2 regions of the Luteibacter sp. HA06 genome follow, and region 1 is predicted to be linked to the other one. Evidence: predicted binding sites of a transcription regulator. Region 1 holds the regulator's gene; the other holds the start of a gene.
The links. Region 1 encodes FliA, which starts transcription of late flagellar genes. Its sites were predicted from a motif close to TAAAGTTTNNCNNNCNNNGGCCGATAA; they were not measured.

Region 1 (3,409 bases):
CCAGCGCCGCGCTCGCATCCAGTGTGGCCGATGTGGTTCGTGCTGCTACGGCGAACCCGAACAGCGATGCAGCCGTGAATGGCGTGCGCGCCGAGATCAACAACCTGCGTGAGATGCTGGAAGTACAGCTCTCCACGCTGGCCTGGAACCAGATGGACCGCGAGCAGCCGCTGCGCGCCCGCGTCCTGCGCGAAATGACCCGCCTGGGTATCGACGGCGACGTGGCGCGTGCGCTGTGCGCCGAGCTGCCGCCGGGCATGACCTCCGAGCAGGCGCGTTACCTGCCGCTGGGCATCCTCTCGCGCAACATCCGCACCAGCGGACGTAACTTCGATACGGTCGGCGGCGGTGTCACTGCGCTGGTCGGCACCACCGGCGTCGGCAAGACGACGACGATCGCCAAGCTCGCGGCTCGCGCCGTCCTCCGCCACGGTGCGTCCAACGTCGCCCTGATCAGCGCCGACCAGTACCGCATCGGTGCTGGCGCGCAGCTGGAGCACTACGGCCGCCTGCTCGGCGTGCGCGTGTATAACGCCCATGACGCCGACAGCCTGCGCAACGTGCTTCTTCAGCTGCGCGGCAAGCACACCGTGCTGGTCGACACCGCCGGCATGGCCGGCAACGATCCCAAGCTGCAGCAGCAGTTCGACACGCTGCGCGCCACGTCGAACCTCCGCGTCTGCCTGGTGCTCGCCGCCAATGCGCAGGCGCAGGCCATCGACAATGCGATCCGCTCATACACGCCACTGTCGCCGCAGACCGCCATTCTTACCAAGCTCGACGAGGCCCCGCTGATCGGCGGCGCACTGTCGGCACTGATTCGTCATGCGATGCCCCTGGACTACACCACCGACGGGCAGCGCGTACCTGAAGATATCGCCTCCGCCGATGCGCGCAAGCTGGTCTGCCTCGCAGCCCAGTTGCTCAAGCAGCGCAACGAGGAGCCCGACGACGCCATCCTTGCCGATCGTTTCGGCACGGCAGCGCCCGCGCTGGCCTGACCGGGAACCCGCAGAACGTGACTACCGCAACCGCACACTCTTTCACGGCAGTGAACTCCTTCATGACCACACACGTCGATAGCACCCAGGCCGCCGGCCTCAACTGGCTTGACGACCGTCGCCCCACACGCAGCATCGCGATCGCGGGCGGCAAGGGCGGTGTCGGCAAGACCACCGTGGCGGTCAATCTCGGTATGGCCCTGGCCATGGGCGGACGCGACGTCGTCCTGCTCGACGCTGACCTCGCCATGGCGAACATCGACGTGCTGCTGGGTCTGCAGCCGACCCGTCACCTCGGGCACATGCTCGAGGGCGAATGCCGCATCGAGGACCTGATCCTCCAGGCGCCGCACGGCCTGAAAGTGATTCCGGCCACCTCGGGCGCGCGCCGCATGGCCCAGCTGCCGAACATCGAGCACGCCGCGGTGATCCGCGCGTTCGACGAATACCCGATCGCCCCTGAATACCTGATCGTCGACACCGCGGCCGGCATTTCCGACAGCGTGTCCATGTTCGCCGCGGCTTCCGATGAGGTGGTGGTGGTCGTGTGCGACGAACCGGCCTCGCTGACCGACGCCTACGCCCTGATCAAGGTCATGAGCCGCGAGTTCGGCGTCAACCGCTTCCGGATCGTGGCCAACATGGTTCGCCACGCCCAGGAAGGCCGCCAGCTTTTCGAGAAGCTCTCGCGGGTGGCCAACCGGTTCCTGGATGTCTCCCTGGATTTCATGGGGATGGTCCCGCACGACGAGTACCTGCGCCAGGCCATTCGCCGTCAGTCGGCCGTGGTCGACGTCTGGCCGAGCAGCCGATCTGCCGTCGGATTCAAGAATCTGGCCAGGTCGGTCGATACATGGGGTGAACCCGAACCCCGTGCTCAGGGTCGCATCGGCTTTTTCGCCGAGCGGTCCCACCTGGGAGGAGGGTTGCCACTGTGAGCGTTGCGACGGAATACCTTGAAGTCACACGGATTCCTGCAGATCAACTGGTGCGCACCCACGCACCGCTGGTCCGCCGGATCGCCTATCACCTGATGGGCCGGCTACCGCCGAGCGTGGATGCGAACGACCTCATGCAGGCCGGAATGATCGGACTGCTCGAGGCCGCAAGAAATTACTCGCCGACTCGCGCGGCCAGTTTCGAGACCTATGCGGGTATCCGCATACGTGGCGCGATGCTGGACGAACTGCGCAAGACGGACTGGACCCCGCGCTCCGTCCATCGGAAGTTGCGCGAGGTGGCTGAGGTAACGAGACAGATCGAAAATGAGACAGGTGGGGATGCCGAAGACGCCGAGGTGATGAAGCGGCTTGGTATCGACGCCATGGAATACAACCAGATTCTGGCCGACGCGGCGAGCGCGCGGTTGCTCAGCCTTACGGCGCCGGAAGGCGACGAAGGCGCAGCGATCGATGTCGCAGACCCCGACGCCGCAGGTCCGGAAGGGATCTTCGAGCAGGACGGCTTGCGCGATGCGCTGGCGCAGTCCATCGACGGCCTGCCCGAACGCGAGAAGCTGGTGATGTCGCTGTACTACGATGAAGAGCTCAACCTGAAGGAAATCGGTGCGGTACTCGGTGTCAGCGAATCGCGGGTGTGCCAGATCCATGGCCAGGCCCTGATTCGCCTCCGCGCTCGCATGACAGGTTGGAAAGAAAAGCATTGACGGCATTACGGTGCCGTCGCCGGTAAGAAACGCGCAGTCAGGCGGAGACGAGTTTTGGACAAGAACATGAAAATCCTCGTGGTGGACGATTTCTCCACCATGCGACGCATCGTCAGGAACCTCCTGGTCGAGCTGGGATTTACGAACACCCTCATCCAGGAGGCTGAAGACGGTACCGCGGCGCTCGTGATGCTGCGTGCCCAGCCCTTCGATCTGGTCGTGACCGACTGGAACATGCCCAACATGACGGGTATCGACCTGCTTCGCGCCATCCGCGCGGATGCCGCGCTGAAGTCGATGCCGGTGCTCATGGTCACGGCGGAAAACAATCGCGACCAGATCATCGCCGCCGCGCAGAGCGGCGTGAACGGCTACGTGGTCAAGCCATTCACGGCGGTCACGCTGAAGGAAAAGCTCGACAAGATCTTTGAACGACTCGCCGCGGCTGCGGGCTAAGGGAATGACGATGAACACCATGCTTACCGCCGGCCACGAGGTCGTTCCCGAGCTGCGCGAGCTGCTCGATGCCGATGACAGCGTCGCCTTCGAACAGGCGCTCGACCGCCTGCTGCGCAGCCGTGAACAGCACCTGTTCCTGGCCTTGGGCCACCTGGCGCGCGATCTCCACGAGTCGGTGCGCCGCCTCGCTTCCGACATCTCCAGCGATGGCGTGCCGGGCAACATGAGCGATGCGCGTAAGCACCTGCGCGACGTCCTCGAAATGAGCTCCCAGGCAGCGCAC
Region 2 (3,409 bases), 180 kb from region 1:
CACTTCCATCAGGAAGTGCACACCACCCTGAAGGTCGAGGCCGAGCGGCATCGAGAAGGCGTTGATCGACTGCAGCCACGACGGCACGGTCGAGGCCTGGTTGAGCGCGACGGTATAGGTTTCGCCCAGGGTCGTACGCAGTGCGTCAGACGCCTTGCTCTGTGCGTCCGCCGTGGCGAAGCGCGCCAGCAGGCGGCTGGTCTTCGTATCGACATCGATCGCCGAGGCCGGCGTCTTCGCCGTGGCGAGGATGCCCTCGACCTTGGTCTTCAGTGCTGCGTCGACCGTCGCGCCGCGGTTGCCCGAGATCTGCACCGCCGGCTGCGGCGGGAAGACGTTCGGCAACGCGTAAACGATGCCGAGCAGCAACACGATCACAACCAGCGCGTACTTCCAGCGTGGAAAATCACTCATGCCTTGCCATTCCATGAAAAGCGGCCACAAGCGGCCGCGGCTGACGCCATTGAGACAAAGCTCAGGACTTCTTGAGGCTGCCCTTCGGCAGGACCTGGGTGATCGAGCCCTTCTGGACCTGGACAACGGTACCCGGGGCGATCTCCACGCGGACGAAAGACTCACCCACGTCCTCGATGCGGCCGGCGAGACCGCCACCCATCACCACTTCGTCGCCCTTGGCGAGCGCGGACAGAAGGTTGCGGTGCTCCTTCTGACGCTTCATCTGCGGGCGGATCATCATGAAATAGAAGATGCCGAACAGCACCGCCATCATGATCAGCGGCGAGAGGCCCAGTGCCCCACCCTGGGGGGAGGCGGCGGGAGCAGCGGCCTGTGCAATGGCGGCGAAGGTCGGAAGGCTCATCGTCAATTCTCGCAAGTCATGGAACAGCCACGGAAAAGCGGCTGCTCACGTAAAAAGATCGTGGATTATGCCACGCACCCCGGCGCTTATGTACCGCGCCCCGCCAAGGCTTGGGGGCGCCGTGTAGCGGCCGCAAGCCCGCTGGGTCAGCCGTCGACCTCGGCCTTGCGCCGTGCCGCATAGAAGTCGGCGACGAAATCGTCCAGCGTCCCGGTCTCGATCGCGCTGCGCAGCCCGGCCATGAGCCGCTGGTAGTGACGCAGGTTGTGCATGGTGGCCAGCTGGCTGCCGAGGATCTCGTTGCAGCGGTCCAGGTGGCGCAGGTAGGCCCGACTGAAGCCGTTGGCGCAGGCGTAGCAGTCGCAATCTTCTTCGATAACGCGGGTATCCATCGATAACTTCGCGTTACGGATGCGCAAAGTGCCCTCGCGGGTAAAGAGGAAACCGTTGCGGGCGTTGCGGGTCGGCATGACGCAGTCGAACATGTCGACACCGCGACGCACGGCCTCCACGATGTCCTCCGGCCGGCCCACACCCATCAGGTAACGCGGGCGGTCCTTGGGCAGCATATGCAGCGTCAGATCGAGCGTATGGTTGCGCTCGGCTTCCGGCTCACCGACCGCGAGACCGCCCACGGCGTAGCCATCGAAGCCGATCTCGATCAGCCGCTCGGCCGAACGATGGCGCAGGTTTTCGTAGGTGCTGCCCTGGACGATGCCGAATAGGGCATTCGGGTTCTTGAGGTCGTCGAAGGCCTGGCGCGAGCGCTCGGCCCAGCGCAGGCTGAGCTCCATGGAGTCCGAGGCGACCTTCTCCGTCGCCGGGTACGGCGTGCACTCGTCGAAAATCATCGCTACGTCGGAATCCAGGACCTTCTGAATCCGCATGGACTCCTCGGGCGAGAGGAACACCTTCGAGCCGTCCACCGGCGAGGCGAAGGTCACGCCTTCCTCGGTGATCTTCCGCTTGTGCGCCAGCGAGAACACCTGGAAACCGCCGGAATCGGTAAGGATCGGCTTGTCCCAGCCGATGAACTTATGCAGGCCGCCGAATTCACCGACGATCTCCAGACCGGGGCGCAGGAACAGGTGAAAGGTGTTGCCGAGGATGATCTCCGCGCCCGTGTCGAGCACGTCGCGGGGGGTCATGGCCTTGACGGAACCATAGGTGCCCACCGGCATGAAGGCCGGGGTTTCCACGGTGCCACGGCCGAATCGGAGACGGCCACGCCGGGCCGCGCCATCGGTGGCGAGGAGGTCGAAAGGAAGCTGGGTCATCCGCCTATTCTAGCGTGGACCCGTCGCCGGAGCTCCCGGCAGCCAGAGCGTAACTCTGGGGGAGCCGATTCATCGGCGGTCCGGCGGCAGCCGGCCCAGCCCCCGCCCTAAAGTTTCGCAAGATTCCGCCGATCTCCTAAGCCACAGGAGCGCGTCCAGCCGGATTCGCCCAGGCCCTCGGGAGGACCTGCCCTTGATCATCCAGCCGACCAGTATCGCTGCCCAGCTTTGGGCTGGCGCGGTCTCCGGTACGACCGCGGCGGCGGATACATGGCGCGTGGGTACCCTGCTGACGGCTCGGATCCTGGGGCAGACCGATATCGGCAAGCTGCTCCTCGACATCGGCGGCCTGACCGTCGAGGCGGATGCAGCGGGTACTTCGCTGCCCCAGCAGTTCCAGGTTCGTGTCCTGACTCAGGGCACCCAGCCCCAGCTCGAGGTGATGCCCGGCAAGGTCGACGAACAGGTCGCCATGCAGGGCCTGCGTGAGCGGTTGCCCCTGCAGAACGGTTATGCCCAGTTACTGGGTGTGCTCTCGGCGCTGGCCAGCCGGCCGATCGCCCGCACCTTGCCTGCGCCGTTGCGCGCCGCCCTGGCCACCCTGGAAGCCGCGATCAGCAAACCGGACGAGGTGAGCTCGCCACTGGGCATGAAGGAAGCCATCGCGAAGAGCGGTGCCTTCCTGGAAGCCCATCTCACCGATCCAAAGGAAGAGACGCCTGCCGCCGACGACTTCAAGGCGGCATTGATGTCGCTTCGTCGCGCGCTCGCCGATCTGCCGGCGTCCCGACCCGCGCCTCGTCCCGGTGCCGACACCCCGCCTGCTCGCCCCCTCAACGACACACCGCCGCCCCTCGCGCAACGCGCCCTCGTGGCCCAGCCACGCGCCGGCGTTCTCGCCGAGACAGCGGTCACCGAAGACAACGTCGACGAACTGGTCGGCCAGCTACGCGGCGATGTACGCGCGGCGTTGTCCCGCGTCGAGATCGGCCAGTTGGAGTCGCAACCCCAGTCCGGGCTGTGGATGATCGAGATTCCGCTGGCGGGCGTGCGCGGCTACGACGTGCTGCAGTTGCGGATCGAAGAAGGCAAGCCGAGCACGTCCGATCCGGAAGGAATGTGGACTGTCGGCTTTGCGATCGACCCGCCGACACTCGGCGCCGTGCAGGGAGAAATCCAGCTCCGCGTACCGCGTGTCTCGGTACGACTGTGGGCCCAGCATGGCGAGACCGTGTCGCGCCTGGAAACCGAATTCATGTCGCTGCGTCGGCAACTCGAAAAGAGCGGCCTGCAGCTCGACCACTTCGCCTGC

Region 2: a site for FliA is predicted at 2,206-2,232, ahead of fliK (flagellar hook-length control protein FliK). Genes of this name have one in related genera too.

Annotation. Positions count from the first base shown of each region.
Region 1 covers NZ_JBSSDZ010000001.1:1,335,268-1,338,676, forward strand. Annotated here, with positions in the region: gene flhF (flagellar biosynthesis protein FlhF) at 1-1,001, shown strand, start outside; gene ACVWWJ_RS05970 (MinD/ParA family protein) at 1,064-1,939, shown strand; gene ACVWWJ_RS05975 (RNA polymerase sigma factor FliA) at 1,936-2,667, shown strand; gene cheY (chemotaxis response regulator CheY) at 2,722-3,123, shown strand; gene ACVWWJ_RS05985 (protein phosphatase CheZ) at 3,134-3,409, shown strand, end outside.
Region 2 covers NZ_JBSSDZ010000001.1:1,159,071-1,162,479, reverse strand. Annotated here, with positions in the region: gene secD (protein translocase subunit SecD) at 1-414, opposite strand, end outside; gene yajC (preprotein translocase subunit YajC) at 476-820, opposite strand; gene tgt (tRNA guanosine(34) transglycosylase Tgt) at 967-2,097, opposite strand; gene fliK (flagellar hook-length control protein FliK) at 2,291-3,409, shown strand, end outside.